DNA from 4 places in the Novosphingobium sp. G106 genome. Region 1 is predicted to be linked to each of the others. Evidence: predicted binding sites of a transcription regulator. Region 1 holds the regulator's gene; each other region holds the start of a gene.
The links. Region 1 encodes LexA, which represses DNA repair genes until DNA is damaged. Its sites were predicted from a motif close to GTTCCNCNCTTGTTCT; they were not measured.
Positions count from the first base shown of each region.

Region 2: a site for LexA is predicted at 2,725-2,740, ahead of uvrA (excinuclease ABC subunit UvrA). Genes of this name have one in related genera too.
Region 3: a site for LexA is predicted at 2,708-2,723, ahead of rmuC (DNA recombination protein RmuC). Genes of this name have one in related genera too.
Region 4: a site for LexA is predicted at 2,170-2,185, ahead of recA (recombinase RecA). Genes of this name have one in related genera too.

Region 1 covers NZ_JAHOOZ010000001.1:1,129,339-1,134,030, reverse strand. The annotation lists gene KRR38_RS05330 (molybdopterin molybdotransferase MoeA) at 1-1,067, shown strand, start outside; gene lexA (transcriptional repressor LexA) at 1,151-1,849, shown strand; gene KRR38_RS05320 (ComEC/Rec2 family competence protein) at 1,941-4,106, opposite strand; gene gltX (glutamate--tRNA ligase) at 4,281-4,692, shown strand, end outside.
Region 2 covers NZ_JAHOOZ010000001.1:6,091,161-6,095,852, forward strand. The annotation lists gene KRR38_RS29735 (FG-GAP-like repeat-containing protein) at 1-1,010, opposite strand, end outside; gene KRR38_RS29740 (calcium-binding protein) at 997-2,508, opposite strand; gene uvrA (excinuclease ABC subunit UvrA) at 2,752-4,692, shown strand, end outside.
Region 3 covers NZ_JAHOOZ010000001.1:2,165,836-2,170,527, reverse strand. The annotation lists partial or broken gene fmt (methionyl-tRNA formyltransferase) at 1-772, opposite strand, end outside; gene recR (recombination mediator RecR) at 888-1,484, shown strand; gene KRR38_RS10390 (nuclear transport factor 2 family protein) at 1,481-1,876, opposite strand; gene def (peptide deformylase) at 1,987-2,556, shown strand; gene rmuC (DNA recombination protein RmuC) at 2,739-4,256, shown strand; gene KRR38_RS10375 (hypothetical protein) at 4,274-4,692, shown strand, end outside.
Region 4 covers NZ_JAHOOZ010000001.1:6,126,008-6,130,699, reverse strand. The annotation lists gene KRR38_RS29910 (DUF1993 family protein) at 253-798, opposite strand; gene recA (recombinase RecA) at 1,024-2,097, opposite strand; gene KRR38_RS29900 (hypothetical protein) at 2,487-4,037, shown strand; gene KRR38_RS29895 (carboxymuconolactone decarboxylase family protein) at 4,172-4,480, shown strand; gene KRR38_RS29890 (PAS domain-containing sensor histidine kinase) at 4,535-4,692, opposite strand, start outside.

The DNA of each region.
Region 1 (4,692 bases):
AGCCCGCCGCCGATCTCTCGGCCATGGACGGCTATGCCATGGCCGGGGGCGACCTCGCCGGGCCGTGGCACGTGATCGGCGAGAGCGCGGCGGGCCACCCCTACGCCGGCGAAGTCCGCCCCGGAACAGCAGCACGCATCTCGACCGGCGCCGTGATGCCCGCCGGCGCGAGCGTGGTGATCCTCCAGGAAGACCTCGCGCGTGAGGGCGATCGCTTGACACTGACCGGCGAGGCGCCGCAGCCTGAGGACAAGCATATCCGCCGCTGCGGTCTCGATTTCGCGCTCGGCGGAGAAGTCCTCGCCGCCGGCACGCGGATCGGCCCGGCCCAGGCTGCGCTCGCAATTTCCGCCGGGCACAGCCACCTCGCCGTGCGCCGTGCACCGCGCGTCGCCGTGCTCGACAGCGGCGACGAACTGGCACTCGATTTCGAATCCTGCGCCGCACACCAGGTTCCCGCGAGCAACGGCATGATGCTCGCCGCCATGGCGCGCGCGCTGTGCTGCGAGGTCGAGCGGATCGGTCCGGTGCCGGACCAGATGGACTCCCTCGCCGCCGCACTCGAACGAGCATCGGAAGCCGACGTCATCGTCACCAGCGGCGGCGCTTCGGTGGGCGATCACGATCTCGTTCGCCCGGCGCTTTTAGCCTGGGGCGCAGAGCTCGACTTCTGGCGCGTGGCGATCAAGCCGGGCAAACCCATTCTCGTAGCAACACGTGGCAAGCAATTGATAATAGGACTTCCCGGCAATCCGGTGTCGAGCCACGTCACTGCCTTCCTGTTCCTGCTGCCACTGCTGCGCGCGCTGCTCGGCGCCGCCGATCCGCTGCCCCGCCGCATTCGCACGACACTGGCCAGCCCGCTACGCGCCGGTGGTTCGCGCCGCGAATTCCTCCGCGCCAACTGGGACGGGACCAGCGTCACCGCGCAGGCGATCCAGGACAGCGGCGCGATCGCGCCGCTCGCCGCCAGCAACGTGCTGATCGACCGCCTGGCCAAGGCCCCCGCGGCCGACCCTGGCGACCCGGTAACCGCCTACCTGCTCGAAAATGGCGGAATCGCCTGAGGGATGGCTTGACGGGACTCGAATCGTTGCTTAATTGTTCCGCATTCGTTCACTGAACTTCTCACATGGGGGAGAGTGCGCCGATGCTGACTCGCAAGCAGCACGAGTTAATCCGTTTCATCCAGACCCGGCTCGAGGAGAGCGGCGTCTCGCCCTCGTTCGAGGAGATGAAGGAAGCGCTGGACCTCAAGTCGAAGTCGGGCGTGCACCGGCTGATCTCGGCACTCGAGGAGCGCGGTTTCATCCGCCGCCTGCCTAACCGTGCCCGGGCGCTCGAAGTACTCAAGCAGCCCGAGGATATCAGCGCGGGCAAGACCGCCGTTCGGGCCGCGGCCAACAGCAATACGGCGCTGACCGCGCTCAAGCCCGCACTGGCGGCACCGCGCGAACCGGCGAACGACGTCATCGAGCTCCCGCTGCACGGCCGCATCGCCGCGGGCGTGCCGATCGAGGCGCTCGAAGGCCAGGCAACCCTGCCCGTCCCCGCGGCGTTGCTCGGTCCCGGAGAGCATTACGCGCTCGAAGTCTCGGGTGATTCGATGATCGAGGCCGGCATTCTCGACGGCGACTTCGCGCTGATCCGCCGCACCAACACCGCCCGTGACGGCGAGATCGTTGTCGCGCTGGTCCGCGGCGAGGAAGCGACGCTCAAGTACCTGCGCCACGAAAAGGGCATGGTCTGGCTCGATCCGGCTAATTCCGCCTACGAGCCGCAGATCTACCGCGACAGCGAAGTCGAGGTCCAGGGCAAGCTCGCGGGGCTGCTGCGCCGCTATCACTGAAGCGCGTGTCACCTCGTCGTCCCTGCGAAGGCAGGGGGCCAGATGAGCTAGCAGCTTTGCGCCGAGGGCAGCGTCTAGGAGGGCAACCGAGTTAGGCCCCTGCCTTCGCAGGAGCGACGGGCTCTTTGGGCTTCATGTCTCCGACTGCCGCACTGTTTGAAGACGGGGCTTTCACCGGCGGGGCCGACGAAGGAATTGTCGGACGCGGCCGCGGTTTCGCTACCTGCCACCAGCCATGCTCGCCCTGCGTCTCGGCCACCGTCGTCACGCCCGGCCGCGTCAGATCGATCGCCAAGCCGCCCGTGCGCGTCAACATCCGCCGGTCGGCCTTGAGTATCGCCGGACGGCAGGAGTTCGGTAGCCACCGGTCCGAGATCACGATATCGACGCGGTCGCAGGCGGCGGCGAGCTCGCGTTCGGCCACGGGATCGTGGCCGCGCCCGATCAGGAATTGCCAGTCGCGGCCACCGCGGCTCAGCGTCACGACGCAGAAATCACGGTTGCACAGCGCGCCCGGCCAGTCGGCCAGCAGGCGCAGTTCGCCGTCCATGCCCGCAAGCTCGGTCAGGTTGTCGCGGACGAACTCGCTCTTCTGCTCACGCAGGACCAGCAGGTCGCCGTTCGCTTCGACGATCCCGACATGCCGCCCGTCGCCCGAGACGAGCACGTCGGGCGCGCGGATTGCCGCCAGCGAGGCGGTCGCGATCAGCACCGGCACCAGCCCCCAGAGCCGTGCCCTGCCGCGCCAGAGCGCCAGCCAGAGCCCGCCGGCGACGAACAACGCGATGCTGACTCGCCCCATCGCCGGCAGTGTCGTCACCGCACCGGGCTGATCGGCGACCCAGTGCGCCAGAGCAAGCATCAGATCGAGCGACTTGCCCGTCAGCCACCAGGCCGGCGCGCCGGCACCGACGAGATCGAGCGCCAGCGCGAGCGCGATCAGCGGCATGGTCACCACCGTCGTAAGCGGGATCGCCACGACATTGGCCAGCGCGCCGTAGATCCCCGCACGGTGAAAGTGGAACAGGCCGATCGGCATGATCGCCAGCTCGATGACCACGCCGGTCACCAGCAGCATCGCCAACTGGCGCATCAGGTGGATGGTCCATCCCTCCTCGCGCGGCGCCAGGAAGGCCCGCACCGGCGCAGCGCCGTGCAGCGCGACGATCGCGATTACCGCGGCGAAGCTCATCTGGAAGCTTGGGCCGACCACGGCCTCGGGCCAGAACAGCAGGACGAAGAACGCCGCGACCGCGACCATCCGCATCGATAGCGGCTCGCGCCCCAGCGCCAGCGCCGCCAGTACGAGCACCGCGCCGATGCACGAGCGCACGGTCGGCACCTCGGCCCCGGTCAGCAGCGTATAGAACACGCCGGCCCCGGCACCCGCGCCGGCCGCCACCAGCGGCAACCGCACGCGCAGCGCCAACCACGGCCACAGCGCCAGCAGGCGCAGCGCCACCAGATAGGCCGCGCCGACCACCGCGCTGACGTGCAGCCCGCTGATCGACAGCAGATGGCTCAGGCCCGCATCGCGCATCGCCTCGTCGTCTTCCTTGGCGATCGCGCCGCGGTCGCCGCTGGCGAAAGCCGTGGCGATCGCACCGGCCGAACCACCGAGCCGCTGCCGGACGTGCCCGGAAAGGCGCGCCTGGGTTCGCTCGAGCCAGCCGCCGCCCTCGCCCGGTCTGGTCACCTTCACCGGCCCCAATGCACTGCCCGTCGCGGCGATCCCGGCGAACCAGGCGGTCCGCGCGAAGTCGTAGGCGCCCGGCAGCATCGGCGGCGCGGGCGGCATCAGCCGCGCCTTCAAGCTGACGCTCGCGCCCTCGCTGAGTTCGGGCCTATCGTTCTCGATCGGCACGGTCACCCGCACGCGGATCGCTCGGCCGCTGCCGGGCTCGCGCATCGCCAGCAGCAGCCGCACGCGACCCTCCGCCGGCCGGGGCTCGCGATCCAGCACCACCCCCGCGATCTCGGCCACCAGCGGCCGCTCGATCGGACGCGCGCCGGCCAGCTCGGACTTGGCCCAGACGACGATGCACCCCGCGCCGACGAGCAGGGCCAGGCTCGCCAGCGACTGACGCAGATGGGGAAAAAGACCGTTGCCGCGCAGCCCCGCCAAGCTCGCCAACGCCACCGCGCAGCACAGGGCGAGCAGCGCCAGCCACTCCCAGCGATTGGCTAATGCGAACCAGGCCGCGATGCCTCCAGCAAAGGCCACGGCCAGCCACGGTCCTCGCTCGAAGCCGGCCATACTAAGAAATTGCTCAGCACGCTGCAGCATGCTGGACAAGCCGCTTCGGCTGCGCCAAGGGCGATGTTGCAGTGCAGCGCCCCGCACGAGACCATCGGCGGCGGCAGAGGCTGTCTGGTCGGGCGCAGCGGCGCTTTCGAGCATGAACGAGAGTTAGGGCAGGAAGGGTCGATGATGGCAAGCGATAGCGACAGCGGCGCAGGAGCGGCCAAGGGCCGCCCCGGTGCTTCTCGCGTCGTCACGCGCTTCGCCCCCTCGCCCACCGGCTATCTCCACATCGGCGGCGCGCGGACCGCGCTGTTCAACTGGCTGTTCGCCCGCCACCACGGCGGCAAGTATCTGCTGCGTATCGAGGATACCGACCGCGCCCGCTCGACCGAGCCGGCCATCGAGGCGATCTTCGACGGCCTGCGCTGGCTCGGCATCGACGGCGACGAGCCCGCCACTTTCCAGTTCGCCCGGTCGGAGCGCCATGCAGAAGTAGCCCAGGCGCTGCTCGACGGCGGCAATGCCTACAAATGCTACCTGACGCCCGAGGAACTGACCGCTCGCCGCGAGAAGGCCCAGGCCGAGCGCCGCCCCTTCC
Region 2 (4,692 bases), 5.0 Mb from region 1:
TGAAGGCTGCCGTCGTAGACGTTGAGCCCTACACCCTGGACCACGAGACTGCCCGACGGCGAAATTGCCTGCACGCCGAAGTTGTATCCCATGACATTGTCGGCGTAGTTCTGGTGCGAGGCAATAACGGCGCCTGACGCGTCATGGATGAAAAGCGGTGCGTCGGAGATGTTCGAGGGCAGGTGCAGGATTTCGGACTTGTTGGGCGTCGCCGTCAGCGTTCCGTTCTGGGCGAAGATTTGTGCGCCGCGGGTGAAGGTGCCTGCCGCAAAATCGAGCGTCGTAACCGGTTCCCAACCGGAGCCCGGGTAGTTCTGTGTGAGGAGAACTTTTCCATTCGGCAGGAACGAGGCGTCGAAGAAATAGCTGTCACCAGTAGTGGTGTATGTGGTGCTCGTTCCCGTGGTCAGATTGAGCCGATAGACGTAGGTTTCCACGACCGAGCCGTTCGCCGGCCCGACCGCCATTTCGGTGGCCACCAGATAGTGACCGTCCGCTGATATATCCATTCCGCCGAGCTTCGTGCCAAGAACCCAACTGCCAGTCGTCGCCCCGCTGACGGCGTCGTAGGCCGTCAGCGTTCCGCCACGCGACACGTAGAGCGTATGTCCGTTCGGAGCGAAGACCGTGTCGTTCGCGGCTCCCGTGGCCAAGCCCTTTATGGCACCGTCGGGTTGCTCCACACCCCATCCGGCAGTTGCATTCGATCCGTCCTGGGCAAGTGTCAGTTCGACACCGCCGGCCGCGCTCGCAAAGGCGGTCAGATGAAAGCCGGTCGGCAGATTCTGCAGGGTGAGCGAACCGCCCGTATAGTTAAGCGTCGAACCCGTCAGCGAAAAGTTGAAGCCGGTGATGTTGGCATTGCTGACGCGAATCCGGTCGCCGAAGGAGAAGTCGGTGATCGTGTCGCCGCTCAGCCCGGCTGCGGTATCCGTGAAGACGTCGTTGCCGCCGCCGCCCGTCAGCGTGTCGTTGCCGCCGGCACCGGTGAGGCGATTATCCCCCCGCATTACCGATGATGACGTTGGCCAGCACATTGCCCGTACCGGCCAGGGAAGCCGATCCGGCCGCCAAGGTCAGCCGCTCTACATTCGCCGCCAGGGTGTAGCTGACCGTGGTGACGACGAGATCGTTACCTTCGCCCGGGAGCTCGACCACGACATCGCCGCTGCTTTCGACATAGTAGGTATCGTCGCCGTTTCCGCCGATCATCTTGTCGTTGCCGCCGTAACCGAACAACTGGTTCGCCGTGCTATTGCCGGTCAGTAGATTGTCACCTGCATTGCCGTAGCCAGTTATGGCGCTTCCGGTCAGCGTCAGGTTCTCGACCTCCGAGGGCAGGCTGTAGGAGTCAACGCTGGTCGTGACGGTATCGGTGCCTTCGCCGGCACGCTCGACGACCTGATCTCCCAGAGAGTCGACGACATAGCTGTCGTTTCCTCGGCCGCCGGTCATGACGTCGTTACCGGCTCCGCCATTGATCGTGTCGTTGCCGTCGAACCCGTAGATATTGTTGTTCGCGCTGTCGCCGGTGAGGGTGTCGTTGGCGCTGGTTCCAGCGTCGCTAACGGCGAGCGATAGATCGATGATCTGGACGTTTGTCGGACCGGTGACCGACAGATAACGGCCGTTGCTGCTTACGCGCAGACTATCCCCGAAGCTCTGGCCGGCTTGATTGACTTCGCTGCCCACCGAATAGCCGCCCGCAACCGACCAATCGGCAGTGTTGAGTACGAAGACCTCTCGTGCGTTGGCATCCAGCAGGTAGAGCTTGCTGTCGTCCGGGCTGAAAGCAAGCCCGGTGACATTGGTGAATTCGGGATAGAACCTCTGGAGGCTACGGATGTAGTGCAGGCTACCGTCGTAGACATTGAGCCCGACGCCCTGGACAATCAGGTTGCCCGACGAAGAAATCGCCTGAACGCCGCCGTTGTAGCCGGAGACATTGTCGGCGTAGCCCTGGTGCGAGGCGATGACGGCGCCTGATGCGTCATGAATGAACAGTGGCGCATCGGAAATGTTCGAGGGCAGGTGGAGTATCTCGGACTTGTTGGCCGTTGCAGTCAGCGTCCCATCCTGGGCGAAGCTCGACGTGTCGCGGGTGAAGGTGCCGGTAGTGAAATCCAGCGTCGTCAGGGGCATCCAGCCCGAGCCCAGGAAATTCTGGGTCAGCAGGACTTTGCCCGTCGAAGTGAACGAAGCATCGAAGAAGTTGGCGTCGTAGCCCTCGGCCTTGGTAGTGAAGGTCGTGGTCACGCCCGTCGTCAGGTCCAGCCGATAGACCGAAACGTCGCGCGCGGTTCCCCAAGGATTGTCGGTGCTGGAAACCGTAGGGCCATAGGTAAGTTCGGTCGCGACGAGGTAATGGCCGTCGGTCGACACGTCCATGCCGCCGAGTTGTGTGCCGACGGCCCATGTCGCCGTCACGGCACCGCTGGCCACGCTGTAGGCAGTGACCGTCCCACCGCTGGATACGTAAAGCTTGCTGCCGTCCGGGGAGAAGACCACGTCTTTCTCCGCCCCTGTTGCCAGACTCACAATTGCTCCGCTCGGCTGAACCACCGCAGCGCTCCCCCTGATTTTAGGCCCGTTTTTGGGGCTAACGAAGCGGTCAGTCATTCGCAATGCCAAAGTCGCCGTCACATGCGTGTTGCATCCATTCCGGAGCCTTCCCACATAGGTTCCGGCCGCCTCGCCCGCCGCGCCGCCGCCCCTTGCCCGAATCGAACAAATCTGGAACACCGCCACGCTATGTCGCTGACTCACATTACCGTGCGCGGTGCGCGCGAGCACAATCTCAAGGGCATCGACGTGGCGCTGCCGCGCGAGAAGCTGATCGTCATCACCGGGCTGTCGGGCTCGGGGAAGTCGAGCCTGGCTTTCGACACGATCTATGCCGAGGGGCAGCGGCGCTATGTCGAGAGCCTGAGCGCCTATGCGCGCCAGTTCCTCGAGATGATGCAGAAGCCCGATGTCGAGCATATCGACGGCCTCTCGCCCGCGATCTCGATCGAGCAGAAGACCACGAGCCGCAACCCGCGCTCGACCGTGGCGACGGTGACCGAGATCTACGACTACATGCGCCTGCTCTGGGCGCGCGTCGGCATTCCCTATTCGCCGGCCACGGGCCTGCCGATCCAGGCGCAGACCGTGAGCCAGATGGTCGATCGGGTCATGGCGCTGCCCGAAGGTACGCGGCTCTACCTGCTCGCGCCCGTCGTGCGCCAGCGCAAGGGCGAGTACCGCAAGGAATTGGCCGAGTGGCAGAAGGCCGGCTACACGCGCGTGCGCATCGACGGCGAGATGTACGAGATCGAGGCCGCACCGGCGCTCGACAAGAAGTACAAACACGACATCGAGGTCGTGGTGGATCGCCTCGCCGTGCGCGAGGGCATCGAGACGCGTCTGGCGGACTCATTCGAGCAGGCGCTGAAGCTGGCCGAGGGGCTGGCCTATGTCGATCTCGCCGAGGGCGTCGTGCCGGGGCGCGAGGAAGAGCAGGCCGGCGGTGCCAACGTCACGGGCGGGGCGATGAAAGGCACCGGCCTACCGCCCAACCGCATCGTCTTCAGCGAAAAGTTCGCCTGCCCGGTCTCGGGTTTCACGCTGGAATCGATCGAGCCGCGGCTGTTCTCGTTCAACGCGCCGATGGGCGCCTGCCCGGCCTGCGACGGGCTCGGCGAGAAGCTGCTGTTCGATCCGCAGATGGTCGTGCCGAACGAGGCGCTGACGCTCAAGCAGGGCGCGATCGTGCCCTGGGCCAAGTCGAACCCGCCGAGCCCCTATTACATGCAGGTGCTCGCCAGCCTGGCCAAGGCCTATGGCTTCGACCTGACCACGCCCTGGCAGGACCTGCCGGGCGAGGTGAAGCTGATCATCCTCCACGGCACCGGCGGCAAGAAGATCCCGCTGACTTTCATCGACGGCAAGAAGAGCTACACGGTCGACAAGGCCTTCGAAGGCGTCATCGGCAATCTCAACCGCCGCCTGCTCCAGACCGAGAGCGCCTGGATGCGCGAGGAGCTGTCGAAGTACCAGACCGCGCAGCCCTGCGAGACATGCCACGGCGCGCGGCTCAAGCCCGAGGCGCTGTCGGTCAAGATCGCCGGCGAGGACATCTCGATGTCGACGCGGCGCTCGGTCGCCGATGCCTATGCCTGGTTCTCGACGCTCGCGGAAAAGCTGAACCCGACGCAGAAGCAGATCGCTCATGCCATTCTCAAGGAAATCAACGAACGCCTTGGTTTTCTTAACAATGTCGGGCTCGACTACCTGAACCTCGACCGCACTTCAGGTACGCTCTCGGGCGGCGAGAGCCAGCGTATCCGGCTGGCCAGCCAGATCGGTTCGGGCCTGTCGGGCGTGCTCTACGTGCTCGACGAACCCTCGATCGGCCTCCACCAGCGCGACAACGACCGGCTGCTCGAAACCCTGAAGCGCCTGCGCGATCTCGGCAACACGGTGATCGTCGTCGAGCATGACGAGGACGCGATCCGCCATGCCGACCACGTGGTCGACCTTGGCCCCGGTGCGGGCGTCCACGGTGGCGAGATCGTCGCCCAGGGCACGCTGCAGGATATCCTGTCGAACCCGAACAGCCTGACCGGCCAGTACCTGACCGGCGCGCGGGCGATCGAGATCCCGGCCAAGCGGCGCAAGGGCAACAAGAAGAAGATCACGGTCGAGGGCGCG
Region 3 (4,692 bases), 1.0 Mb from region 1:
GAGCACGTTGCCCGGCCAGCCACCGCCTTCCACCAGGTCGGCCATGATGACCTTGAAGCGCTCGCCCTCGAATTCGAAGAACGCGCCCGGCATGGGAAAGAAGGCGCGCACCTGGCGCTCTACCTGCTCGGCGGGGGGCACTGAAATCGAGGCGGGATTCGGCCTTGTCGATCTTGCTGGCATAGGTCACGCCGTCCTCGGGCTGCGGCACCTCGGGATATTCGGACAGGTCGCTCAGCACTTCGAGCATCAGGCTGCCGCCCATTGCGGCCAGTTCCTCGGTCAGATCGCCCGCGCTCTTGCGGTCGATCGGCGTGCGGCCGGTCAGCAGAACCGGTCCGGTGTCGAGCCCGGCTTCCATGCGCATGATGCAGACGCCGGTCTCGGCGTCGCCCGCCAGCACCGCGCGCTGGATCGGCGCCGCGCCGCGCCAGCGGGGGAGCAGCGAGGCGTGGATGTTGAGGCAGCCGTGCTTCGGCGCATCGAGGATCTCACGCGGCAGGATCAGGCCATAGGCCGCGACCACGGCGATGTCGGCCTTCAGCGCGGCGAACTCGGCCTTCTCCTCGGCGCCTTTCAGCGAGACCGGATGGCGCACGAGGATGCCGCGCGCCTCGGCCTCGCGCTGGACGGGCGAGGGCTGGAGCTGCTTGCCTCGGCCCGCGGGGCGCGGCGGCTGGCTGTATACCGCGGCGATGTCATGCCCGGCCTCGGCCAGAGCGACCAATGCCGGGACGGCGAAATCGGGCGTTCCCATGAAGATGACGCGCACTGTCTTGATCCCGTTCGCCCTGAGCCTGTCGAAGGGTCGTCCTTACTCTTGCAGCGGCAAAAAGGAAGAACGGGCCTTCGACAAGCTCAGGCTAAGCGGCTAGAGGATAGGGTAGATGGCATCGCAAGAGATCGAGACGCTCACCACCGCCCTGTCGCGCCTGCCGGGGCTCGGCCCCCGCTCGGCGCGGCGCGCCGTGCTCTGGCTGATCAAGCGGCGCGAGACCGCGCTGGTCCAACTGCTCGGCGCACTCGAAGCCGTGCGCGAGGGGCTCGTCGAGTGCCACACTTGCGGCAATGTCGATACCACCGACCCCTGCGGCATCTGCGCCGACCCGCGCCGCGACCAGCGCTCGCTCTGCGTGGTTGAGGACATCGCCGACCTCTGGGCGCTCGACCGCGCGCGGCTGTTCACCGGCCGTTATCACGTCCTCGGCGGACGCCTCTCGGCGCTCGACGGCGTGCGGCCCGAGGACCTGACGATCGGCAGCCTGATCGAACGGGTCACCGCAGGCGGGATCGACGAGGTCGTCCTGGCGATGAACGCCACGCTCGAAGGCCAGACCACCGCGCATTACATCGCCGAGCGGCTGGAAGGTTTGCCCGTGCGCATCACCCAGCTCGCCCACGGCCTGCCGGTGGGCGGCGAGCTCGACTATCTCGACGAGGGCACGCTTGCCCAGGCGCTCAGGGCGCGGCGGCCCGTAGGCTAGTCGGGCTTGGCGCGGTCCTCCAGGATCGTCTCGGTATGCACTGAGCACTTCCAATCGCCATCCTGCTTCACCCAGGTCGAGGTGTCGGCGCAGCGCAGGTCCATCTTCTCGCCCTTCATGTCGCCGGTCTGGTGGACCTTGTAGGCCACCACCGCGACGTCGTCGGTCGGGAAGACCACTTCGAGATCGTCGAACTCGAACGCCTTGAGCGTCCACTGGCCCTCGCGGGTCATCTTGCCGTAGGTCTCGGGATCGATGCGCATCGTGCCCTGCGGGCCGGCGATCAGGCATTCGGCGGCGATCATTTCCATCGCGGTTTCGAGGTCCTTGTCGACCATCGATTGCCAGAAGCGGGTTTCGAGCTTGCGGATGGTGTCGGTGCGGGCGGTCATGCGGCCTCTCCTCGGTTGAGCCCCCGGGTCTGAAGGGCAACGTCCGGCGTCGATGAGGGGTTCCCCCCGATCCGGTTGACGATTTCCGGCCCCGCACTTATCTGGCCCTCATGGCCATCCGCGAAATTCTCGAGATTCCCGACCCGCGCCTCAAGCAGGTCTCCGCGCCCGTCGAAGCGTTCGACGACGAACTCAAGGCGCTCGTCGCCGACATGTTCGAGACGATGTACGACGCCCCTGGCATCGGCCTCGCCGCGATCCAGGTCGGCGTGCCACTGCGCGTGCTGGTGATCGATCTCCAGCCCGACGACCCGGATGCCGAGCCCGAAGTCTGCACCGCCCATGGCGGCCACGAGCACACGCACCAGCCGACCAAGAAGGAACCGCGGGTCTTCATCAATCCCGAGATCCTCGATCCCTCGGAAGAGCTGACCGTCTACAACGAAGGCTGCCTCTCGGTCCCCGAGATCTACGCCGACGTCGAACGCCCGAGCACGATCCGCGCGCGCTGGCAGGACGTCGACGGCAAGGTCCACGAAGAGGCGATGGACGGCCTGATGGCGACCTGCCTACAGCACGAGATGGACCACCTCGAAGGCATCCTGTTCATCGACCACCTCTCGCGCCTCAAGCGCCAGATGGCGGTCAAGAAGCTGGAAAAGCTGCGCAAGGCGGCTTGATTTCGGCACCGATACCCGGCCCGTCACCCCTGCGAAGGCAGGGGCCCAGATAAGCTGGCGCGCCAGGGCCGCCGTTTCCGATCGTGGATAAGTCGGCTGGACCCCTGCCTTCGCAGGGGCGACGGTTGTTTTGCAGAGGCAGTGGCGTTAGGTTCCCATTTCGTTCCAAATGGGATCTTGCCGTGGAAGCCACTCTTTTCGCCATCGTCGCACTCGTCATCGGACTGGGCCTTGGCTGGTTCCTCGGGGGCCGGCCGGTCGCCGAATGGCGCCAGCGCTTTCTCGCCCGCGACGGTGAGGCGCGTGAGATCGACGAGAAGTTCCGTCGCGCGATCACCGAACTAGCCGGCGCCACCGAACGCGCGACCCGCGCCGATGCCTTGGCCGGTGAACTGGCCGAGGCGAGCGCCCGCAATGCCGCGTTGCAGGGGCAACTCGCTACCGCCTCCACGCGCGCTGACAGTGCCGAGCGCCTCGCCGCCGAACTGCCGGAACTGCGTTCCTCGCGTGAGGCTTTGCGTGCGGAACTCGCCACACTCAAAGCCAACGCCTCGAACTTCGACGAGAAGCAGCGACTGCTGATGGAAGCGCAGGAAGCGCTCAAGAAGGAGTTCGAAGCCGCGGGCACCAAAGTGCTCGAAGGCGCGCAGAAGGCCTTTCTCGAACGCGCGCAGGAGCGGTTCACCGTTTCCGAGGAAAAGAGCGCGGAGCGGCTCAAGGCCTTGCTCGCGCCGGTCGGCGACCGGCTCAAGAGCTACGAGGAACAGGTAACCGCGCTCGAAGCCAAGCGCGTCGATTCCTTCGGCCAGCTTACCGGCCTGATCGAGGGCATGCGCGTCGGCCAGGAGCAGGTCCGCGCCGAGGCCGCGCGGCTTGGCAATTCGCTGCGCAACGCGCCCAAGGCGCGCGGGCGCTGGGGCGAGCAGCAGCTCAAGAACGTACTCGAACAGTGCGGTCTTTCCGAGCACACCGATTTCGTCACCGAGCATTCGATCGACACCGACGATGGCCGGCTGCGGCCAGATGCCATCGTCAGGATCCCCGGCCAGAAGGTGCTGGTGATCGACGCCAAGGTCTCGCTCAATGCCTACCAAGAGGCCTTCGAGGCGCAGGACGATCTGGTCCGCGATACGGCCATGGCACAGCACGTCGCCTCGATGCGCAACCACGTCCAGACGCTCGGCGCCAAGTCCTACCAGAGCCAGTTCGAGGACGCGCCCGACTATGTCGTGATGTTCGTTCCCGGCGAGCATTTCGTCGCCGCCGCGCTCGAAAAGGACCCCGAGCTCTGGGACTTCGCCTTCCGCAACCGCGTGCTGCTGGCGACGCCGACCAACCTCGTCGCGATCGCGCGCACCGTCGCGCAGGTCTGGCGGCAGGACGGCTTGGCGCGCGAGGCGCGCGAGATCGGGCGGATGGGCGGCGAGCTCTACGACCGCCTTGCGGTCGCCGCCGAGCACATGAAGCGCGTCGGCTCCGGGCTCAGTAGCGCGGTCGACAACTACAACAAGTTCGTCGGCAGCTTCGAGCGCAACGTGCTGTCCTCCGGCCGCAAGCTGCGCGACAAGCACATCGAGATCGGCAAGCGCGAGATCGAGGAAGTGCCGCTGATCGAAAGCGCGCCGCGTTACGCGGAGTCAGCGGCTGACGGCACTCTGGAACCGGCGGTACCGCTGCTGGTTGATACCGAAGGCGAATAGCACCGGGGGAACATATCATGCGGTATCTGGGCGGTTGGGTGATTCTGGCGCTGCTGGCCGGATGCCATTCGAAGTCGGAGTCGCCCCAGGCGCCGCCAAGTAGCGACGCTGCCCTTACATCTGAAGCCGCCTCTCCTGTCCCAACCGTAACCGCCTCCGATCCCGATCCGACCAAGGCGGCCTCGCTCTGGCTCGACCGGCAGACTGAGCCGCGCCAGAAGGGCAAATATGCCCCGCGCGACGCCTGCCGCGAGCTGCCCGGCGCGCGGGCGTTCCGCGAGAAACTCGCCGCCGCGGTCGAGGCCCGCGACGCCGATGCCGTAGCGGCGATGGCCAGCCCCGACATCCGCCTCGGCTTTGCCGGCGAGGACGGGCGCAAGCGCTTCCTCGCCGCGCTGAAAGCGCCCGACGGCAAAGCGATGAACGAACTCGCGCA
Region 4 (4,692 bases), 5.0 Mb from region 1:
GTCTGGTTGCGAACGGCCGGAGCAAGATCGCACAAATCTCCGGCACGGCCTGCGGCGCGAAGGCTTGAACGACGGGCCGGCTCGCTGCCCTGCCATCGTCCTACGGAGTGAAACCTCCGCCCTGATCCTTCGTCGCGGGGAGCGCGCTGCCGCGCGCACCGGCCACTGTGCGGGAGAGCAAGAGACGAAGGCCTGTCGCCCTCACACACCCATCGCGAGGGTAAATAACCTATTCGGGATAAAATGTCAAGATCATGGCACCATATCGGATAGCTCAGCCGATCGCGTGCGAAGCTGCCCTTCGTAGTCGCGCTTGCCGATCGGCACGCCGCGGTTGCGCAGGATGTCGTAGGCGGTGACCGCGTGGAAATGAAAGTTGGGCAGTGAGAACGAAAGGATGAAGGTCTCCGCGGTGAAGGCGAGCAGCCGCGGGCCGATCTGCATGTCGAGCGCCTTGCCGGCACAGCGGTCGACTGCGTCGCGCGTGAACGCCTGCAAGGCCTTTTCCCCGCTGGCGATCATGGCTCTGAGCTCGGCGAAGGGAACCGGTCCGACCAGCCCGGGCGGCGCGAAGGCGCCCGTGATCAAAGCTTCGACGCCCCATACGGCATGGTGCCAGGCCGCCTCGATCTGGAAATGGAACGGCGCCATGTCGTCATAGAGGCGGGCATCGACGAAATCGTCGGGGTCGGTGCCGATCTCGGCGCAGTGCGCGACTGCACGATCGAGGAAGCCACCCATCGCCCGCACGGTCTGCAGGAAAGTCGGCACGCTGAGATCATAAAGGGAGGTCGCCATCGGCTTTTTCCTGGTGGATGCTGCTTCCGCCAGTGTGCCATCGACCGCGGCAGGCAGTCCATATCCCGCACCAAGCCAATCGCCGCACTTTCTCTACCGTTCAGCCGATCTCGTTTCCAGCCACGCGCCGATTCCGGCGCAAATGAAAAGGACCGACGCAGCCACTTGGCCCGCGCCGGTCCCGTTCCCTCGAGTGCCGGTTTTGACGCCGGCGCTCCTTGGAGGTCAGATGTCGTCGTCCGCGTCCGGGCCTGCCATCATTTCCTCCGCAAGACCGTCGGTGCGGCCGCGGATTGCGGCTTCCAGGCGGTCGGCAACTTCGGGATTGTCCTTGAGATACTGCTTCGAATTCTCGCGACCCTGGCCGATGCGGATCGAGTCGTAGCTGAACCACGCACCCGACTTCTCGACGATGCCGGCCTTGACGCCGAGGTCGAGGATCTCGCCGATCTTCGAGATGCCCTCGCCGTACATGATGTCGAACTCGACCTGCTTGAACGGCGGCGCGACCTTGTTCTTGACGACCTTGACGCGCGTGGCGTTGCCGGTGATCTCGTCGCGGTCCTTGATCTGGCCGGTGCGGCGGATGTCGAGGCGGACCGAGGCATAGAACTTGAGCGCGTTGCCGCCCGTCGTCGTCTCGGGATTGCCGTACATCACGCCGATCTTCATGCGCAGCTGGTTGATGAAGATCACCATGCAGCGCGAGCGGCTGATCGAGCCGGTGAGCTTGCGCAGCGACTGCGACATCAGGCGCGCCTGCAGGCCGACGTGGCTGTCGCCCATCTCGCCCTCGATCTCGGCACGGGGAACCAGCGCGGCGACCGAGTCGACCACGAGCACATCGATCGCGTTCGAGCGCACCAGCGTGTCGACGATTTCGAGCGCCTGCTCGCCGGTGTCGGGCTGCGACACGATCAGTTCGTCGATATTGACGCCCAGCTTCTTGGCATAGGCCGGATCGAGCGCATGCTCGGCATCGATGAAGGCCGCGGTGCCGCCGGTCTTCTGCGCCTCGGCGATGACGTGCAGGGCCAGCGTGGTCTTGCCCGAGCTTTCCGGACCGTAGACTTCGATCACGCGTCCGCGCGGCAGGCCGCCGACGCCGAGCGCGATGTCGAGCCCGAGCGAGCCGGTAGAGATCGTCTCCACCTGCATCGTCTCCTTCGAGCCGAGCTTCATCGCGGAGCCCTTGCCGAAGGCGCGATCGATCTGAGCCAGCGCTGCTTCGAGCGCCTTTTGACGGTCCATGGAGTCCTTTTCCTTGCCTTCCTGGATCAGCTTGAGCTGAGCAGCCATTTTCACGTCCTCCTGCCTAGAGCACCGACCGGGAAGGTCAACTGGCGCTTCATGTATCGCGTTTGTTCCCATCGAACAAGAGGGGAACAAAAAAATTTCAAGGGCCGGCCAGAACCCGCTGCGCCGTTCCCACCCGCGGGCCAATCGTGTTCACAATGGACCGATCGGTTATTACCCCCTCCCCTTTCGAGACAAGCTGGCCGGTTCACCAGGAATGGCAGCCGGAGCCACTAAGTATCCGTTATGGATATTGTTTGAAAATCAGCCACTGCCGACATGATTTACATTTGGGTTCGGGCATCGATTTCCTGCGATGGTCAGGTCAACAGCCTGTATTTCCGAAGTAATGCAATAACCTATTGATATTGGCCTATCCGCAGGGGGGTGGCATGGCGGCGATCGAGACCGGTAGAGTAGTTCCATTTCGAGGGACGAGGGCCGATCCAGGCGGGGCGACGTTCGACCAGCTCGAATCCCAAAGGAACCAGGCCCTGTGGACCGGCTATCTGGGCGGATTCGATCGATTGCTCGTCCTGCTCGCGGTCGCCGGGATTATCGCGTCCTTCGTCTACGGCGCCGCCGTAGGGATCAAGAACGATAATTCTTCATCGATCATCGCGAATCTCTGCGGCGGCCTGCTCGCGCTGGCGATCGTTGGCGGGGCGTCCAGCGTAGGCATCTTCGCCGGCTTTCTGTTCGGCCTGCCGCGCACCTTGACCAGCAACGAACTGCGCGGCGCCCATGCCGCGGGAAAGCAGGAGGCAAACGCCGGCACCCCGGCCCAACCCAATCCGGCTCCTCCCGAAGGCAAGACCGCCTTCAGCGACGTCAACACCAATCTCGAGCAGATCAGCGACTGGCTAACCAAGATCATCGTCGGTGTCGGACTGACCCAACTGGGAACCATCCCGGCGAAGCTTGGGGAGTTCGGTGATCGGGTCAATGACTACTTCGGGTTCGGCGGCCACGTCTTCGCAGTCGGCGGCGGGCTCTATTTCCTCATCCTCGGTTTCTTCCTCGGCTATGTCGGCACGCGGGTGAAACTCAGCCTCGTTTTCACGACCAGCCAGCGGCACAACATCGATACCAGCGACGGCAAGATACTGGGGGCAGACGGCCGGGAGATGCGCGAGAAGGCGGAGGCCGCCGTCACCGCCGCCGCCGCCGATCCGATCTCCGATGCGGTCGATGCGCCGACGCGCGAGAAAATCCGCTTGGCCGACGAGATCATGGTCCAGCGGCCGCTATCCGAACTGGTCACCGACGAGGAGCTGCAGGCACGTGCGAACGCGCTTGCACGCGACAACAAGCCGCTGCCGGCTCTGTCGATCTATCAGGATCTGGTCAGCCGCAGCCCCGCACCGTCGCCCGAACTCGTCCGCCAGTACGTGCAGGTGCTGGCCATGGCCGGGCGGCAGGACACGGCCAAGAACGTAATCGCCGCCGCTCCCGCCTTTTCGCTCAACGCCCCCGTCGCCAATGCGGAAACGCAGCGCAAGATCGACATCGCCACCTTGCGCGGCGACGTGCACGACGGGCTCTATGCCAACAAGGGCAAGACCTACACCGACGCACTCGTCGCGCTCGACCTGTTGCTGAAGCACGATGGCCAAGCCGACGACTCCTGGGTGCAGACCTGGATCGCCTGCGCCAATGGCCAGAAATACAAGGCTCTGGTCAACCAGAACGCACCGGCGCCCGACCGGATAGCGACGCGAAACACGATCGTCGCAGCGGTGCGCCGCGCGATCGAACTCGATCCGGTAAAGAAATCCTGGCTGGCCACGCTTTACGTACCCGAGCGCGTTGTCAACGGCGAGGATGATCTGACCGGGCTCTATCCCGATCCGGAACTCGACCAGCTCCTGCTCGACGCGGCACCGCCGGAAGCAGCACCGACCGACGCGACAGCACAGGACGATCCGCCTGTCGAGCCGTGAGGCCTGGGTAGGCACATCCGTTCCTCGGCATAACCCGGCACCGATTGAGATCGTACAACTGGCGCGTCCACGCATCCGGTGCCATCCATTGCTCCCTGGCGGCGAAAGTGCCGGCCGCAACCGAGGAGCAGGCGATGTACGACGTAAACAATATCAAGAAGCTTCCCACGCTCGGCTCACACGCACCGGCGGCCTGGGAGGCCTTCCTCGCCTTCGACAAGGCCGCGCTCGCCGACGGGGCGATCCCCAAGAAGTACAAGGAACTGATGGCCGTCGCCGTCGCGCTGACGACGCAGTGCCCCTACTGCATCGAGATTCATTCCAAGGCTGCCCGCAAGGCGGGTGCGAGCGAGGAGGAAATGGCCGAGACGGCCTTCGTCTCCGCGGCGATCCGTGCGGGCGGCGCCATCACCCACGCGACCCATTTCGTACAGGACGCTTAGACTCCGTTTCGGTTGCACTGAAACGGGTGCTTTCACGTAAGTGGAAAAAAGAACCTAGCGGCCCGCCGCGAGCACCGCGCCCACCTTGTCGCAGATCTGCTGGACCGAGAACGGCTTGGGGATGAAGTGCACGTTCTCGATGTCGATCTGGCGGCGCAGCTGTTCCTCGGCATAGCCCGACATGAACAGCACGGGCAGATCAGGCGCGAGCT